DNA from 3 places in the Moritella viscosa genome. Region 3 is predicted to be linked to each of the others. Evidence: predicted binding sites of a transcription regulator. Region 3 holds the regulator's gene; each other region holds the start of a gene.

What was found. The regulator MetJ, encoded in region 3, represses methionine synthesis genes. The targets are predictions, from matches to a motif close to TAGACGTCTAGACGTCTA.
Region 1: the regulator MetJ is predicted to act here: its motif matches at 2,948-2,965, upstream of metE (5-methyltetrahydropteroyltriglutamate--homocysteine S-methyltransferase).
Region 2: the regulator MetJ is predicted to act here: its motif matches at 2,402-2,419, upstream of metA (homoserine O-acetyltransferase MetA).

The regions. Positions count from the first base shown of each region.
Region 1 covers NZ_FPLG01000039.1:19,652-26,035, reverse strand. The annotation lists gene BT797_RS06245 (DUF3297 family protein) at 1-115, opposite strand, end outside; gene BT797_RS06240 (response regulator) at 1,043-1,840, shown strand; gene BT797_RS06235 (LysR family transcriptional regulator) at 1,913-2,833, opposite strand; gene metE (5-methyltetrahydropteroyltriglutamate--homocysteine S-methyltransferase) at 3,049-5,331, shown strand; gene BT797_RS06225 (Dabb family protein) at 5,491-5,790, opposite strand; gene BT797_RS06220 (choice-of-anchor I family protein) at 5,999-6,384, shown strand, end outside.
Region 2 covers NZ_FPLG01000088.1:47,924-54,307, reverse strand. The annotation lists gene acnB (bifunctional aconitate hydratase 2/2-methylisocitrate dehydratase) at 1-1,051, shown strand, start outside; gene BT797_RS12345 (YacL family protein) at 1,207-1,578, shown strand; gene BT797_RS12340 (trimeric intracellular cation channel family protein) at 1,575-2,192, opposite strand; gene metA (homoserine O-acetyltransferase MetA) at 2,444-3,355, shown strand; gene metH (methionine synthase) at 3,451-6,384, shown strand, end outside.
Region 3 covers NZ_FPLG01000090.1:26,816-33,199, forward strand. The annotation lists gene BT797_RS13105 (bifunctional aspartate kinase/homoserine dehydrogenase II) at 1-1,344, opposite strand, end outside; gene metJ (met regulon transcriptional regulator MetJ) at 1,521-1,847, shown strand; gene BT797_RS13115 (RNA-binding S4 domain-containing protein) at 1,986-2,618, opposite strand; gene BT797_RS13120 (malic enzyme-like NAD(P)-binding protein) at 2,725-3,966, opposite strand; gene rpmE (50S ribosomal protein L31) at 4,374-4,586, opposite strand; gene priA (primosomal protein N') at 4,818-6,384, shown strand, end outside.

The DNA of each region.
Region 1 (6,384 bases), on a different contig from region 3:
TACCATTAAGCATAATACCAATGTCGTGCTGGAAAACTTCTTCTATATGATGTGGGCTGCGGGGATTGCCCGAAAGGCGATCCGGTAAAGCTGGTTTCGATTTAATATCGTTCATGTTCGTGACCTGTAGTAAACAAAAAGTGCGCTATTGTAGACAATATAGACCTAAGGCTCAAGGGCTGCGGTAATAAATGTTAGTCCTCTGCATCTGTATAGTTGTAAACCCCTCGTTTATTCAATACTCAACTGTTTCTAAAAATATTACACGTTGCGAATGACTCGTAACTCCGTTACTTAAAGCATCAAAAAATATAAAGCGGATAGTCATTGTAAATGGTTCCTCCCCCCCCCCCAATGACTCCTTTTAAATTTATAGAATTTACACAATGTTACGTCTATAAAATCAAATTAACCTACGAATAAAAACAGGTAATCGATTGAAATTTAATATGATTAAATCATCATCACATTCAAGAAGGAGTCATTCTATAATCATTAATTTAGACTTATATACAAGACGAGCTACCTGACTGGGTATTTTAATTTTTGGCTATAGAGAAACCTGACTATCTTTTAAAAATCCGTGATAGTTTTACCTAAATACCAATAACAATAACAATATATGTATAAATTAATCTATCGTACTGTTTTCATTAAGCACAGATTATAGCCAGTTAAATTAAAGTGGCTAAAGTTTAAACATACACAAATGAATGGGGAATTTATATTCACTTATGATGATTGAATTAAAAGTGCTAACTCATTTCGAGATAAAATCATGGTAGGAATTAAAATTACTATCGGCTATCGTTTACTATAAAACCCTCTTCATCTTCAACTCGGGGGTAAATTAAGTAACTACAAATTAATCAGTTCAGTATATTATTTACAAGAATAAAATAATATGGGCAATCAATGTCACTATTTATCGAGCTAAAACTAGACTATCTTATTAAGTCACGGTAATTTATAGCGACTATAATACATTAGTCATACTGTTGACCATTCAGCTGTAATATCAACTTATATAACAAGGAATCATATGAGTCTTGAAGTTCGTGATCTGTCCATTTTATTAATTGAGCCTTCTAGTACACAACGTAAATTTATTACAACACAATTACATGATGCTGGTGTTGATAATATCGAATGCCTTGTTTCAATCGAGCAGGCAAAGGAAAGCTTAACCGGATTTATTCCAGATTTGATCATCAGCGCGATGTACTTTGAAGATGGATCTGGGGCTGAATTGGCTGAATACGTTAAATCTAATGTGCTTACTGAAAATATTGCCTTTATGCTCATTTCTAGCGAGCAACGATTTTCAGTCTTAGATCAAGTGAAACAAGCGGGTGCGATCGCAATTTTGCCCAAGCCATTTAAATTTGTCGACTTGCAACGCGCACTTAATGCCACACTTAGTTACATTGAACCAGAAGAAATGGAACTGGATTTATACGATGTAACCTCATTAAAAATACTGGTAGTTGATGACAGTCTGACAGCGAGAAAACACATCTGTCGCGTACTCAATAGTATGGGCATTGTGAATATAACCACGGCAGAAAATGGTGTCGAAGCACTGGAATATTTAGCTCAGAATACATTCGATTTGATCGTTACCGATTACAACATGCCTGAAATGGATGGCAAAGAGCTAATTGAAAAAATCAGAATGAACCCAGAGTTATCTTACCTACCTGTGCTGATGGTGACTTCTGAAGAAGGCAGCGCACAATTAACTGCGGTAAAACAAGCAGGTGTCTCAGCACTGTGTGACAAGCCTTTTGATATTGATACGGTAAGAATGCTTGTGCAGCAGTTATTGAATGAACAATAGTACAGGTCAACTCTAAGCATAAAGGGGGAATGAACTCACTAAATTCATTCCCCCTTTTTAACAATTAAAAGACTATAAGTTCGCTGTTTTTATCCCTTTCAGCTTCTGAAATGAACTTTCTTTCGCATCTTTTAAAAACTCAACCATATAAGGCATTTCAAGTTGCTCTATACGAATAGCTGCATATAGCGTTGTCCAACAACTTTCTTCACCAAGCGGCTTAGCTAAAATATAATCTTTCTCCAAATACTCCGTTAATGCCCAATTTGGTAATGCTGCGACACCGCGTCCACTGGCTACCAACTGTAACATCATGATCGTTAATTCCGCATGTCGAATGGCATGAGGCGAAACACCCGCAGGATCTAAAAATAGATTAAAGATATCTAGTCGTTCCTGCTCAACAGGGTATGTGATCAAGGTTTCATCACTCAGGTCCTCTGGTTCGACATATGCTTTACTCGCTAAAGTATGATGACGACTAACCGCGAGCATCGGCTGATAACTAAACAGCGGTTCGTAATGAATGCCGGATAATATTTGTGGATCAGACGTCACAACTAAGTCTACGTCCCCCCGCTTTAATGCTGGTAAAGGGGCAAAGCTAAAGCCTGAGGTTAAATCAAGTTCCACTTCAGGCCAGTGGTCACGGAACACATCAATCGCAGGCATTAACCACTGAAAGCAACTGTGACATTCTATTGCCATGTGTAAACGCCCTGCATTACCCGATAATAAACGGCTAATATCACGTTCAGTATTAGCAAACATAGGCAGTACTGATTTAGCAAGTTTAAGCACCCTCTCCCCTGCGACCGTAAAGCGTAACGGCCTTGTTTTACGAATAAATAACGCCGTATTTAAACGATCTTCAAGATCTTTTATCTGATGTGATAACGCTGACTGCGTCATATAGAGGCTTTCAGATGCTTCGACTAATGAACCGGTTTTTTCTAATGCGATAATAGTTTTCAAATGCTTAACTTCGAGCATCGTTAATTTCCTTTTAAACAGATGACTAAATTTAGCATAATGCCAACATCAATTAATTTCAACTTAATCAGTAAAAATATGAATTTGATTCATGTGAAATAATATTCAATACTTTAGCCATCTAAACAGCTAAGCGTCTATACATTAAGTTTACCATTTTAATTTAAAGTTTAAGACTCAAGCAAACAATTACATCTAAGAAAATGGAGTTACAGATGGCTAAATCACACATATTAGGTTTCCCACGTATCGGGGCAGACCGCGAATTAAAAAAAGCAATTGAATCATATTGGAAAAGTGATATCACCAAAGTTGAGTTAGAAACCGTAGGTAAAAACTTGCGGGCTAAACATTGGCAACAGCAAATTGACGCGGGGCTAGACTTCATCACTGTGGGTGACTTTGCTTGGTACGACCAAGTATTAGCATTATCAGCGACGTTAGGTGTTATCCCAGAGCGTCATCAAGAAGAAAAAATCACCCTTGATACGCTGTTCAATATGGCGCGAGGTTCTAGCCCTTGCTGTGGCCAACAAGCTGCAGCATGTGAAATGACGAAATGGTTTGATACTAATTATCACTATCTTGTTCCAGAACTAAACGAAGACCAAAATTTCGCATTAAGCTACAACCAACTTGTTGAAGAGATCCAAGAAGCAAAAGCACTTGGTTTCCCAATTAAAGCGAATTTACTAGGTCCGGTAAGCTACCTCTGGTTAAGTAAAACCAACAGTGATTTTGATAAACTGACATTACTACCTCAACTTGTTGAAACGTATAAGCAACTACTTGCTAACATCGCAACTGAAGGTGTTGAATGGCTGCAAATTGAAGAGCCTATTCTAGTTCAAGATCTAACAAGTGAATGGCAACAGGCATTCACAGCCAGTTATACTGAATTAGCAAAAGATAGCAACAAACTACTACTCACCAGTTACTTTGGTGCGCTAGGCGATAACGCTGAATTAGCATTCTCATTACCTGTTGATGGCTTCCACATTGATTTATCTCGTGCACCACAGCAACTCGACTCAGCATTAGCTTTACTGCCTGCTAACGCTATTTTATCTGCTGGTATTGTTAATGGTCGTAATATTTGGCGTAACGATCTTGCTCAATCAATCAGCGCATTACAGCAAGCTAAAACACAGTTAGGTGAACGTTTATGGGTTGCTTCTTCATGTTCATTACAACATAGCCCCGTTGATCTCGATAACGAAAACAAACTCGATGCAGAACTTAAATCTTGGTTAGCTTATGCAACGCAGAAATTAACTGAAATTAGCACTATCAATGCACTACTAAGCGGTGAGAGTTCTGAGCAATTTACAACACAATTGGCGGAATCAACAGCCGTAGTTGCATCTCGAGCAACGTCATCTCGCATTCATAACACTGCGGTTAAAGCGCGTGTTGCTGCAATTACCGACCAGGATGCACAACGTCATAGTCAATTCACACAACGTATCACAAGCCAGCAGCAAGAATTGAATTTACCATTATTCCCAACGACAACGATTGGTTCATTTCCACAGACCAGTGATATTCGTCAGACCCGTAATCAATTTAAACAAAATGTGATCAGCCAAGACCAATACATCACCAAGATGCAAGCAGAGATCAAAGATGTAGTCAAACGCCAAGAAGCACTCGGGCTAGATGTACTGGTACACGGCGAACCAGAGCGTAATGACATGGTTGAATACTTTGGTGAATTACTCGATGGTTTCGCATTCTCAAAAAATGGTTGGGTACAAAGCTATGGTACACGTTGCGTTAAACCACCAATCATCTTTGGCGACATTTCACGCCCAGCACCAATGACTGTAGCTTGGAGCCAATATGCGCAAGCGCAAACCAACAAGCTAATGAAAGGCATGCTTACAGGTCCTGTGACAATTTTATGCTGGTCATTTACCCGTGATGATATCAGCCGTGAAGAACAAACCAACCAAATTGCACTGGCCATTCGTGATGAAGTAGTTGATTTAGAAAGGGCTGGAATTAAAGTGATTCAAATTGATGAGCCAGCACTGCGTGAAGGTTTACCGCTACGTAATAGCGAGCAACAAGCCTATTTAGATTGGTCGACTAAAGCGTTCCGTATCAGTGCGTCAGGTGTAAGGGACAATACTCAGATCCATACACACATGTGTTACTGTGAATTTAATGACATAATGCCGTCAATTGCCGCATTAGATGCGGATGTTATCACGATTGAGACATCACGCTCTAACATGGAACTGTTATCAGCCTTTACTGATTTTAGTTACCCAAATGATATTGGTCCGGGTGTTTATGATATTCACTCTCCAAACGTACCAAGTGTTGAATGGATGACACAGTTAATCACCAATGCCAGTGAATACATTGATGTCGCACGCTTATGGGTTAACCCTGATTGCGGTTTGAAAACACGTGGCTGGAAAGAAACAGAAGCAGCATTGAAGAATATGGTGACAGCAGCGCATAACTTACGCGATACATTCTCTAGCTAAGAGCTTTATTACTGCATGCAGCCAAACGTTCTATCAAAGCTCGTTTAGATATGAAAATGGCAGGATACAAAAAGGAGAGCAAACGCTCTCCTTTCTTATATATCTATGTACCTATCTATAAAGAGGTCATAGCTCAAACGCGCTTATTTTAAATAATCGTTAATAATCTACAGCTGCACGCTGGCTAGTGATGCTTTTCATCATAGGTAACACAGCTTGATGTGCTGGGTGATCTTGATATATATCTAACGTTTCACGAGAATCGAGATCAGCAATTAATACTAAATCGTAAGAACCTGCACCTTGCAGACAATCAATACCAACTTCCAAATGTTGTAACCCTGGAATCTGACCATTAAGCGCTTCAAGAGCTTCTTTCGCTAATTTAGCATTTGTACTTTTATCATTTCCATTGGCAGTATCGAGTAAAGTCCACATCACAATATGTTTGAACGCCATGATTGTTCCATCCTTTTTAACAAATGAATAATTCACCCAACCAACTTGGGGATTTGAAGAAGCGAAAGTATAACTTTAAATGTCATATTTAGGTGGATGAATATCAATATTTCATAAAAATGTCATATAAGTATCACGAATATGCATTACATCTACCCTATATTTATCAATATACGCATTCATAAAAACAATTAAATAAGTGAATAAAATGAAAAATACTCTGATAAGTACAACCATCGCCCTTGCATTAACGAGTGTCATAACAGGCTGTACAGCAAAACCAAGTGACACCTCGATACAAATATCGCAACAATTCACCCAATCGCCCCTTACGGTAACAATGCTTGCGCGTTATGAATCAGGTCAATATGGTGTGAGTGCGGCAGAGATCTTAGATTATCACGCACAAAGCAAATCCATTTTTGTGGTAAACGCTAAAAGTGGTCAAATAGATATTCTTGATGCGAGTATAATTAGTACTATAAGTAGCGCAACACAAACTTCTGTAGACCCATTAACACTTAATAATTTAACTAAAAAGTCGACATTAAACCTTGCTCCAGACCTCAATCTAACACGCCTAGGCTCAGTAAA
Region 2 (6,384 bases), on a different contig from region 3:
ATTCGCAGCCGCGACTGGTGTTATGCCACTGGATATGCCTGAATCTATCTTGGTACGCTTTAAAGGTGAACTACAACCGGGTATCACACTACGTGATCTCGTAAATGCAATCCCTTACTATGCGATTCTAAAAGGTCTACTGACTGTTGAGAAAGCAGGTAAAATCAATGCATTCTCTGGTCGTGTGCTGGAAATTGAAGGTCTACCCGATCTGAAAGTTGAGCAAGCATTCGAATTATCGGATGCATCAGCAGAACGTTCTGCTGCAGGTTGTTCAATCAAGCTTAACGAAGCGCCAATCATTGAATACCTAGAGTCTAACATCGTGATGTTAAACTGGATGATTGCTGAAGGTTATGGCGATCCGAAGACGATTGCTCGTCGTGTAGCTGAAATGAAAGCATGGATTGCAGATCCACAATTGCTTGAAGCTGACGCAGATGCTGAATATGCTGAGATCATTGAAATCGATCTAGCAGACGTTAAAGAGCCTATCCTAGCCTGTCCGAATGACCCTGATGACGTTAAATTATTAACAGACGTTGCAGGTGTTGAAATTGACGAAGTATTTGTTGGCTCATGTATGACTAACATCGGTCATTTCCGTGCAGCAGGTAAACTACTTGAGAAATTCAACGGTACGCTACCAACACGTATGTGGGTTACTCCACCAACGCGTATGGATGCCGCACAATTAAGTGACGAAGGCTATTACTCAATCTTTGGTAAAGCGGGTGCTCGTACAGAAATGCCTGGTTGTTCACTGTGTATGGGTAACCAAGCGCGTGTAGGTGATAATACTACGGTTGTTTCTACGTCAACGCGTAACTTCCCGAACCGTTTAGGTAATGGTGCTAACGTTTACCTTAGTTCTGCTGAAGTTGCTGCAGTAGCGGCAATTAAAGGTAAGATCCCTACGGTTGCTGAGTATATGGAACTTGCGTCAGAGATTGATGCAACAGCGGCTGATACTTACCGTTATTTAAACTTCGATCAAATCGCTACTTACATTGAAAAAGCGAATGAAGTGATTGTTCAAGAAGCAGTGTAATTAACGAATAATATCGTTGGTTAAATAAAGATATAAGAATAATGAAACGGCTCCCTCGATAGGGAGCCGTTTTTGTTTCTGCCATTTTTTGTTACACTTCGGCTTTGAACACCGATTAAACTATATCTATTAACTAATAAGAAGCAGGCATAACCGTGGATTTTGAATTTCGAAAAGATACCCTTACTGATACCTACCGCGTAATAATATCAATGGAACAGACGGCGCTAGGAAATTGGATCCAAGGCACTTTAGGCACGGATAAAGCCACTATTGCATTAATTCAAGCTGAGATCGATTTATTAAAAGCGCGCCAAAAACAAGAATACCGTTTAATTGGTGATGAAATGACATTAACTCTGACACAAGAAGATGTCTGTGCCTGTGCGAATTCAGAGCTGATTGATTTTGGTGAAGAATTAGATGACGATATGAATTTTTATGATGCGGAAACGGTAGCTGTTTGTGGCTTGGAGGATTTTGAAATTTTACTCCAAGCCTGGTTACGCTTTTTTAGTCAGCGTTAATCCCACTCTTCTGAAGTGTAGTTAAATGTTGGTAATGACCACTTCCAATAAATCGCACACAAGCGCAGTGAGACACCAATACAGAAGGCCACAATAAGATTAATGTTGTGGTCAATGCCAAGCGTTTCTAAGCCAAGATAAAGTACCGCGACTAATAATGAGATACCCGCGTAGATCTCTTTACAGAATACTACGGGGGTACGGTTACAAAGTAGATCGCGTAATACCCCTCCACAAATACCCGTTATCATACCCGCCATAATCACGACGGTTGGATGGTAGCCTAACTTCATTGCTACGTTACAACCAATGATGGTAAATGCAATTAGCCCAAGGGCATCTAGCACCAAGAATAAGCGGCGTAAATGATTCATGTGCTTAGCAATCAGAATCGTGAACAAACCTGCGCATATGGTGATGTAAACATAGTGGGGATGCTGGGTCCAAGATATTGGGAAATTACCCAGTAATAGATCTCGCACTGTACCACCACCAAGCGCGGTAACAAATGCGATAACAGCTACACCGAAGATGTCCATATTACGGCGACCAGCCATCAATGCACCCGACATAGCTTCGGCTGTGATCGCAATTAAATAGATATAAGTAAGCATTATTGCGAACCCTTTAAGTTAACGAAATTTGGGGGGATATCCATTTAAAATATGCTTAGCTCCTTGCAAGTTGGCGATCCTATACATAAACACTTTTATGATCAACCTAAACTGGATTTGAGGTCTGGATTTTACTTCGACTCGGATTGTAAACTCTGTGATGTGGTATTAAATCTGTTGTAACACTTACAAAGGTTATATAAATAGGGTAGACTTCTAGATGGCTAACATATTACTTAAGGATGGGAATGATGCCAATTAGAATTAAAGACGGGCTACCAGCGGCAGAAATATTAGGTAATGAAAATATTTTTGTAATGCTAGAGTCACGGGCAACCAAGCAAGAAATTAGACCGTTACAGGTTGTTGTTCTTAACCTTATGCCAAAGAAGATTGAGACTGAAAATCAAATTTTACGGTTATTATCGAATACGCCACTGCAAGTAAATGTAGAGTTATTGCGGATTGATTATCGTGCCTCTAAGAATACCCCCCAAGAACATATTGATGAGTTCTATCACGACTTTGAACGTATTCGACATAATAATTACGATGGTTTGATCATCACGGGTGCACCATTAGGCTTAGTCGGCCATGATGAAGTGGTATATTGGCCACAAATAGAAGAGATCATCAACTGGTCTAAAACCCACGTAGTATCCACTTTGTTCTTATGCTGGGCTGCACAAGCTGCATTAAAAGTCTTGCATGGCATTGATAAAAAAGTCCATGAAAAGAAATTTTCTGGTGTCTACCCACAGCAAACATTCCACCGTCATAACCCATTAGTTCGCGGATTTGATGATGAGTTTTCCGTGCCGATGTCGCGTTATGCAAATTTCTCTGAAGAAATGTTTACTGGTACAGATCTAAATATTTTAGCCGCGAATGATGAAACAGGGGTGTATTTAGCCGCCTCTAAGGACTTCCGTCAGGTATTTGTTACTGGTCATCCGGAGTACAGTGCAGATACTTTACACCAAGAATATATGCGTGATATTGCTGATGGTGTTAAAGCTGAAGTACCAGCTAATTATTATAAAGGTAATGATGCAGAAAATGCCCCTCGTGTTACTTGGCGAAGTCATGGTAATCTGCTCTATAGCAATTGGTTAAACTATTATGTTTATCAACAAACGCCATATGACTTAAACGATCTATAAATGCAATGATCTATAGACGTCTTAAGCACGTAGAGATTAGTATTAAAATAATAAGATTCAGGACTGAGTCTGCAGTAAATTAAATGAGGGATCTTGTGGCTACTATAAAAAATAAACAGCAACTGGAACAACAGTTAAAAAAACGTATCATGCTTATCGATGGCGGCATGGGTACGATGATCCAAGACTATAAATTGGAAGAAGCTGATTACCGTGGTGAACGCTTTGCTGACTGGCATTGCGACGTCAAAGGTAACAATGATTTATTGGTATTAAGTAAGCCACAGCTAATTGCTGATATTCATAAAGAGTACCTCGACGCAGGTGCTGATATTCTTGAAACCAATACGTTCAATGCGACTACTATCGCAATGGCTGATTATGATATGGAATCATTATCGGCAGAGATTAATCGCGAAGCTGCACGTATCGCACGTCAAGTTGCCGATGAAAAAACCGCAGAAAACCCTGACCGGCCACGTTTTGTTGCTGGTGTATTAGGACCAACGAACCGAACTTGTTCTATTTCTCCTGACGTAAATGATCCCGCTTTCCGTAATACTTCATTTGACCTTATGGTTGAAGCCTATATCGAATCAACCAAAGCGTTAATCGAAGGCGGTTCAGATATTATTCTTATCGAAACTATCTTTGATACCTTGAACGCTAAAGCGGCGGTATTTGCGGTGAAGACGGTATACGAAGAACTCGGTTACGAATTACCGATTATGATCTCAGGTACCATCACTGATGCCTCGGGTCGTACATTGACGGGGCAAACAACAGAAGCATTTTATAATTCATTACGCCATGCAGAGCCGATCACTTTTGGTCTTAACTGTGCGTTAGGGCCTGATGAGCTACGCCAATATGTAGATGAATTATCTCGTATATCAGATAGTTATGTCACGGCGCATCCAAACGCGGGTTTACCTAATGCGTTCGGTGAATATGATTTAAGTCCGGAAGACATGGCTGTGCATATTAAGGAATGGGCTGAAGCCGGTTTCTTAAATATGGTCGGCGGTTGTTGTGGTACCACACCAGAACACATTAAAGCCATGGCTGATGCCGTTGAAGGTGTTAAGCCGCGTCAATTACCTGAAATCGAAATTGCTTGTCGTCTCAGTGGCCTCGAGCCATTAACGATAACCAAAGACAGCTTATTTATTAACGTTGGTGAACGTACTAATGTTACCGGTTCGGCACGTTTCAAACGTCTGATTAAAGAAGAAAACTACGACGAAGCTCTGCATGTTGCCCAGCAACAAGTCGAATCTGGTGCGCAAATTATCGACATCAATATGGATGAAGGTATGCTAGATTCGTTGCATTGTATGCAGCGATTTTTAAACCTTGTTGCGTCAGAACCTGACATTTCAAAAGTGCCTATCATGGTCGATTCGTCGAAATGGGAAATTCTTGAAGCGGGTCTGAAATGCGTACAAGGTAAGGCGATTGTTAACTCAATCTCGCTTAAAGAAGGTGAGGATAACTTCCGCCATCAAGCTAAATTAATCCGTCGTTACGGTGCTGCAATGATTGTTATGGCCTTCGATGAAGATGGCCAAGCGGATACCCAAGAACGTAAATTTCAAATTTGTAAGCGTTCTTACGACATCCTAGTTAATGAAATTAATTTCCCGCCTGAAGATATTATTTTTGATCCAAATATTTTTGCCGTAGCAACGGGTATCGATGAGCATAACAATTATGCTGTTGATTTCATCGAGGCAGTAAAAGACATCAAACGTGAGTTACCTCATGCGATGATCTCGGGTGGTGTATCTAACGTATCTTTCTCGTTCCGTGGTAATAACCCGTTACGTGAAGCTATCCATGCCGTATTCTTGTACTACTGTATCCGTGAAGGCATGGATATGGGTATTGTGAACGCGGGGCAGTTGGCGATTTATGATGATTTGCCAAAAGAGCTGTTGGATGGTGTGGAAGATGTGATCCTTAATCGCAATGATAATGCCACCGAAGCACTATTGGCCCTTGCCGATAAGTATCGAGATTCCGGTGTTGAAGTGGAAGCTGAAACACAGGAGTGGCGCAGTTTTGAGGTAAACAAACGTTTAGAACACGCTTTAATTAAAGGTATTACTGAATTTATTGAAGAAGATACCGAAGAAGCTCGTCAACAAGCGGCATTGCCATTAGAAGTTATTGAAGGTCCGTTAATGGACGGCATGAATGCGGTTGGTGACTTATTTGGTGCCGGAAAAATGTTCTTACCGCAAGTTGTTAAATCCGCACGGGTAATGAAACGTGCAGTGGCTTACCTGAATCCTTATATTGAAGCATCAAAACAAAAGAGTTCGTCAAACGGTAAAATATTATTAGCCACCGTAAAAGGTGATGTCCACGATATTGGTAAGAATATCGTCGGCGTGGTGCTGCAGTGTAATAACTATGAGATCGTCGATATGGGGGTGATGGTTTCTTGTGATGATATTTTGAAAAAAGCAGTGGAAGAAAACTGCGATATTATTGGTCTATCCGGTTTGATCACCCCATCACTCGATGAAATGGTGCATGTGGCAAAAGAGTGTCAGCGTAAAGGTTTTAAACTGCCTATTTTGATTGGTGGTGCAACTACATCTAAAGCTCATACTGCAGTTAAGATTGAGCAAAATTATGACGAACCGGTTATCTATGTTTCTAATGCATCACGCGCAGTCGGTGTGGTTTCGGCATTATTGTCAGAAACCAAGAAACCTGAACTCGTCGCTAGGATGGCGAAAGAATACGAAACTGCTCGTGAACAACATGCTCGTAAACGACCACGCAGTGCACCGGTTACACTTGACGTTGCACGTGCAAATAAAGCACCGATTGATTGGGTTAACTATACGCCGCCAGTACCAAAAACATTAGGTGTGCAGAAATACATTAGTTACTCGATTGCGGAATTGCGGAAATACATTGATTGGACCCCGTTCTTCATGACTTGGACTCTGGCGGGTAAATATCCACGTATTCTTACCGATGAAGTTGTGGGCGAAGAAGCGACGCGTTTATTC
Region 3 (6,384 bases):
CGCTGTATGCAGCTCTTTCAATAACGGCTCTAACACCACTTTCTGCAGAACGGCACTGATACTTAAATGGTTTTCACCTGTCTGTACAAATATCAGAGTGTGCTCTGAAATTAATTGATAAAACAGATGTGATTGCAAAGCATTATCCGTTACACCAGAACCCACTAACGCCACCATACAAAAACCACTTACATGCTCAACGGCCATTACGTTAGATTGTTGCTGTTTATATATTGCTAATGCAGCAAGTACAAACTCAACAATTTCAGCAGTATAACCTAATCTAACTATATGATCCGTCGGACGCCGTTTAATACAGATTGGTGATAGTTGCTGCTGCGCTAACAATGTAATTAACTGATTATATTGTTGTTGGTAATCAACAACATGATTAAACTCAACATCCACTAAATGCAAGTCATCAATCGAGGTAACAATTTTCGCCCCTTTACCTTTTGGTAAACGACGGTGGATCTGGGTTGAACCTTCATCAGGAGTATAACTGCAGCGTAACTGAACATGCTGTTTACTCTCGGCAACAGGTTGTAGTGTACGCGCATGTAATACGGGTGAACCTAAACGTGCTAGCTCAGCGGCTTCATCAAGTGATAACTTGGTTTGCAGTTCAGCATCTTTTACGCGACGAGGATCGGCACTAAATATCCCCGCAACATCACTCCAAATGGTGGTTTGCTCAGCATCCACTAACGCAGCTAACAATGTCGCAGAATAATCAGAGCCATTGCGCCCTAATGTCACAGTACGCTGTTGTGTATCAGCAGCAATAAAACCGGTCACAACAACGCGATTATTCAGCGTCGCTAAACACGATGCTAACTTGTGGCGAGACACAATTTCATCAACCACAGGTTGCGCAGCTAATTCAGTGGTTAAAAATAAGCGAGAATCTAAATCATTGGCTGGTAGCTCACTTTGACTCAGCAAAGCCGCTAATAATCGTGCAGACCACATCTCTCCATGCGCTAAAATTTGACTTTTAACATACACATCAAGGCTAGTTTCTAATAGATGGCCTATGGTATGAATATCATCTTGTAGTGCAGAAGTGAGTTGTGCACATAAGTCACCTTCTAATAGTTCTGCAATTAACTTAATTTGATACTCGCTCGTCGCAATAAGACGCTCCGACGCAGCTTGATCACCATCTTCGGCCAATTGTAATAACTCTAATAATTGGTTGGTGGTCTTACCCGCGGCAGAAACTACAATAAGATCGCGTGCTTTGGTGTGTTGACTAATGATCGTCAATACTCGACGATAACAGGTAGCATCAGCTAAACTACTGCCACCAAATTTATGAATACTGCGCTTAATTGCGTCCATGCGTTCTCCCGAACTTAATATCGAATTAATGTATTACCAGTAACTAAAAACATACACCATTAGCCTACAACAGGTCAATAGACGTCTAGAGCTCTTTACATACTGATTGCCAATAATCAAATTCAAAGGTAGACTTATTACTTATTCATAAATAATAATTTACGCAAAGGTCAAAAATGACGAAGTGGAACGGCGAGTATATTAGCCCCTATGCAGAACATGGGAAAAAGAGTGAGCAGGTTAAGAAAATTACTGTTTCAATTCCTTTGAAAGTATTGAAAGTACTGACAGATGAAAGAACTCGCCGTCAGATTAATAATCAACGCCATGCAACCAACAGTGAGTTATTGTGTGAGGCATTTTTACATGCTTACACAGGTCAACCGTTACCAGCGGACGAAGATTTAACAAAAGACAAACCAGACAGTATCCCTGAAGAAGCTCGAGCACAGATGTTAACACTCGGTATTAATATTGATGATTATTTAGAACAAGATGATTAATAGATAAATAGTAGCGAAGCAGTTATAAAAAAGGCACTCCTTTATGAAAGGAGTGCCTTTTTTGATTTCAACAGTCTGTATTCCAGATCTCAATGCAGTCTATTAATAAATTCAAAGCCAGAATATAGTAATTAAGCCCTAAAAACTAAAAGGTGCAGCACGGCCTCTTTTCTTTTCCACTTTTTTAGGCTCCGCCACTTTTGCTGTTTGCGTTTGTTTTTCTGCAGCTTTTTTCTTTTTCTTCTTTTCAGGCTGCTCCCAAGTATCCGCTGCAATACTTTCAACCACAGGCTTAGCAGCAGCAACTTCTTCTACGCTATTCTCTACAACCTGTAGATCAGATTCATCAGTTTCAACATCAGTGCTTGTCATTGCATCATTAGCAATGAAATCGTCTTCAGTCAGTTCATGTTCTGCCATGTATGCAGCCACAGAGTCTGACTCTAAAGCAGCCGGGTCAACAAATTCATCTTCAGGAAAATTTTCGCCATCATCAGTTTCCGCGTAATCAGCGTCATCATATGATGCCAACTCTTCAGCAGACATAACCTGATACGCTTCGCCATCAAAACCGATGATGTCACCAAACATAATTTTTTTACGTTTACGAGTTTCAACTTCACCGTTTACATACACATAACCGTTAGCAATATGGTTTTTTGCTTCACTGCCCGAGGTCACTAGGTTCTCAATTTTTAAAATTTTATATAATTCAATTGGTTCTTCAGAAACAACAACAGGGATGACTTCAATTTCGTATTCTTCAGACATGGAAACCTTAAATGTGGGCAATATAGCGGCTCTTTATACAAGTATAAGCGCAAAAATGCAAACGCCAAGGAAAGACCTTGGCGTTTGTTAGAATTATCTAATAAATTTACAGCATGTAATTTTCAGGTAATTCTATACGTGATACACCCGTTTCAACCGCTGCTAGTGCAACAGCGCGTGCAACGCGTGGTAATAAGCGTGGATCCATTGGTTTTGGAATAATGTACTCTTTACCAAACTCTAATGATGTTGCACCAGACGCAGCTAATACTGACTGTGGCACTTCTTCTTTGGCAATTTCACGAATTGCATGTACTGCCGCCACTTTCATTGCTTCATTAATCACACTTGCGCGTGCATCTAATGCACCACGGAAAATGAATGGGAAGCACAATACATTATTAACTTGGTTTGGATAATCAGAACGACCAGTTGCCATGATCAAATCTTGACGTGCCGCATGCGCTAACTCAGGTTTAATCTCTGGATCAGGATTCGAACATGCAAAAATAATTGGATTATCAGCCATCAATTTCACATCGTCAGCAGCCAATACGTTTGGACCTGATACACCAACAAATACGTCGGCGCCGTTAATCGCATCTTGTAACGTACGCTTATCGGTATTATTAGCAAAATGCTGTTTATATTCGTTAATGTCATCACGACGAGTGTGAATCACACCTTTACGGTCTAACATGTAGATTTTTTCACGTTGTGCACCACATGAAATTAATAATTCCATACAAGCGATCGCTGCTGCGCCAGCGCCCATACAAACAATAACAGCTTCCGCGATGTTTTTACCTTGAATGTCTAGCGCGTTAATCATACCTGCAGCTGTTACGATTGCGGTGCCGTGCTGATCGTCATGGAATACCGGGATCTGACAACGCGAAATTAACGCTTTTTCAATTTCAAAGCATTCTGGCGCCTTAATATCTTCGAGATTAATACCACCGAATGTATCGGCAATATTGGCAACTGTATCAATAAATTCTTCTGTCGTACGGTGTTTCACTTCAATATCAATCGAATCGATATCTGCAAAGCGCTTAAATAGTAGTGCTTTACCTTCCATTACCGGCTTTGAAGCCAGTGGACCTAAATTACCGAGACCTAAAATCGCAGTACCATTAGTGATCACCGCCACTAAGTTGCCTTTGGCCGTATATTTATAAGCATCATCAGGGTTAGCAGCAATTTCACGCACTGGTTCTGCGACACCTGGACTATATGCTAAAGAAAGATCATCAGCGGTTTCTGCTGACGTAGTAAGTTGAATAGCAATTTTGCCTGGTTTAGGGTTCGCATGGTAATCCAATGCTTGCTGTCTAAGGTCTGACATACACAATATCCTGAATGAAATGAATGCACATAACTCACCCCCCTTAATTCAAGAATAACAAGGTGTGAGAAACAACGTTGGGGGAATTAAAATAATAATCGAATGTAACGCCAAATATTTAACTTTAATTTAACACAGGTCACTTTTATTTTACACTGAGCTAAATGAGCTAATAATATTGTTACCATGATTCTACATTAATTTAAGTTGTTTATTCTACCTTTACACTGGTACGAAGTGTTTATTTTTATATAATTTGCGAACTTTAGAAGAACATTTTTATCCAAACGAAAGCACTTAAGTTAAATCTAAGTTTGATAAATGTTTCAAACTGTTTTTCAGGTATAAAAAAAGGCACCCTAAGGTACCTTTTTGATTCACTACAACAAATTGTATAAATACAATTCTTATTTTGCAGCAAGAGCGCCAAAACGCTTGTTGAACTTATCAACACGACCGCCAGTATCAACATTACGTTGCTTACCAGTGTAGAATGGGTGACAGTTTGAACATACGTCTAGCGTGATGTTTTTACCGCGAGTTGAACCAACAGCGAAAATGTTACCGCATGAACATTTTGCTTCCATAGAAGCATATTCTGGGTGGATACCTTGTTTCATAGAAACCTCAATTTAGTTATGTCGCCATCTGAAACACTGCCAGACACCACATAAAGTTATAGAATTTTTAGGCTGCGAATAATATAGGATCTTGCCCCTAAATATCAATAGCTGATGCATAAATAAACCACAATTAGAAGATTAAACAGAAAATATCAAGACATTACCTAGTTAACAGCCGTAAACTGTTTGCCGAAATACAGATTTAGCCCGTAAAAGAGAGTTGAGTAAATGCCAGTTGTCGCCGTTGCCGTTCCCATACATTTAAGCAGAACTTTTGATTATACCTATTCTGATAATGAACATATTCAGCCAGGTATGCGTGTCTGTGTTCCCTTTATGAATAAGCAATTAGTAGGTATAACACTGGAAACCAAAAACGGCAGTGAATTTCCGCTCGAAAAACTAAAGCCAATCATTAATGTACTCGATGACAACGCTATTTTATCAACTGACATGCTGGCATTTTTTAGTTGGTGCGCTGATTATTACCACTACCCGATTGGTGAAGTGATCGCACAAGCCTTACCGGTATTATTACGTAAATTAGAGTCTGCAAAATTAAACAGCTATACATTCTGGCAATTAACCGATAACGCGCATGAATTAACAGCTCAAGAATTAAATCGTTTAACACCGGCTCAATTACAAACCATCAAGTTACTGGCTGAAACAGGACTAACCCAATCACACTTAAAGTTAGCCAATATAAAATCAACGACCATCAAAGCATTGCAAGACAAAGGGCTAATTAGCCAAGAATACATAGAGGTCCAAGATAACGATGCTCAACACTGGCGCCAGAATCTCGTTATTAGTGATAATCGCCCCTCCCTCAATACCGAGCAAGCGATCACCATTGCGGCGATTGATATTAATCACTTTGCCACTTACCTGCTTGATGGTGTTACTGGTAGTGGTAAAACCGAAGTCTATCTGAATGTCATAGAGAAAGTATTAAAGACTGGTAAACAAGCGCTGGTATTAGTCCCTGAAATAGGTCTCACACCACAGACTATTTCACGCTTCAAACGTCGTTTCAACGTACCTATTGTCGCGTTACACTCAGGTTTAAATGACGCTGAACGTCGTGAGGCTTGGCTTGAAGCACAAGCAGGTGTTGCAGGTATTGTCATTGGTACACGATCTGCAATATTTACCCCCATGCATGATTTAGGGGTGATCATTATTGATGAAGAACATGATGGGTCGTTGAAACAGCAAGAAACATTTCGTTATCATGCGCGAGACTTGGCCATCGTCAGAGCCCAGCGTAATAACATTGCCGTGGTATTAGGTTCAGCAACCCCTGCTTTAGAAACCCTACACAATGCCATGACAGGTAAATATAGTCACTTGCAGCTAACCCAACGCGCTGGTAATGCTCAGATGCCGAACCATCACCTCATCGACATCAAAAACCAGTCCTTAGACTCTGGCCTCTCTGCTGAGTTCATCGCATTAATGGCAACCCATTTAGCCGCAGGTAATCAAGTCCTGCTATTTCTGAACCGCCGTGGTTATGCGCCAGCAGTCATGTGCCATACCTGTGGTTCAATGGCTGAATGTCAGCGCTGTAATACCTATTACACCTACCATCAATCACGTAATATATTGCACTGTCATCATTGCGATGAACAATTTCCAAAACCACGTCGTTGCCCAAGTTGTGATTCCAATGAGATAATCACAGCTGGTTTTGGTACTGAACAGTTAGAAACTATGCTCAATAATCACTTTCCACAATACCCGATTATTCGTATTGATCGGGATAGTACCAGCCGCAAAGGCAGTTTAG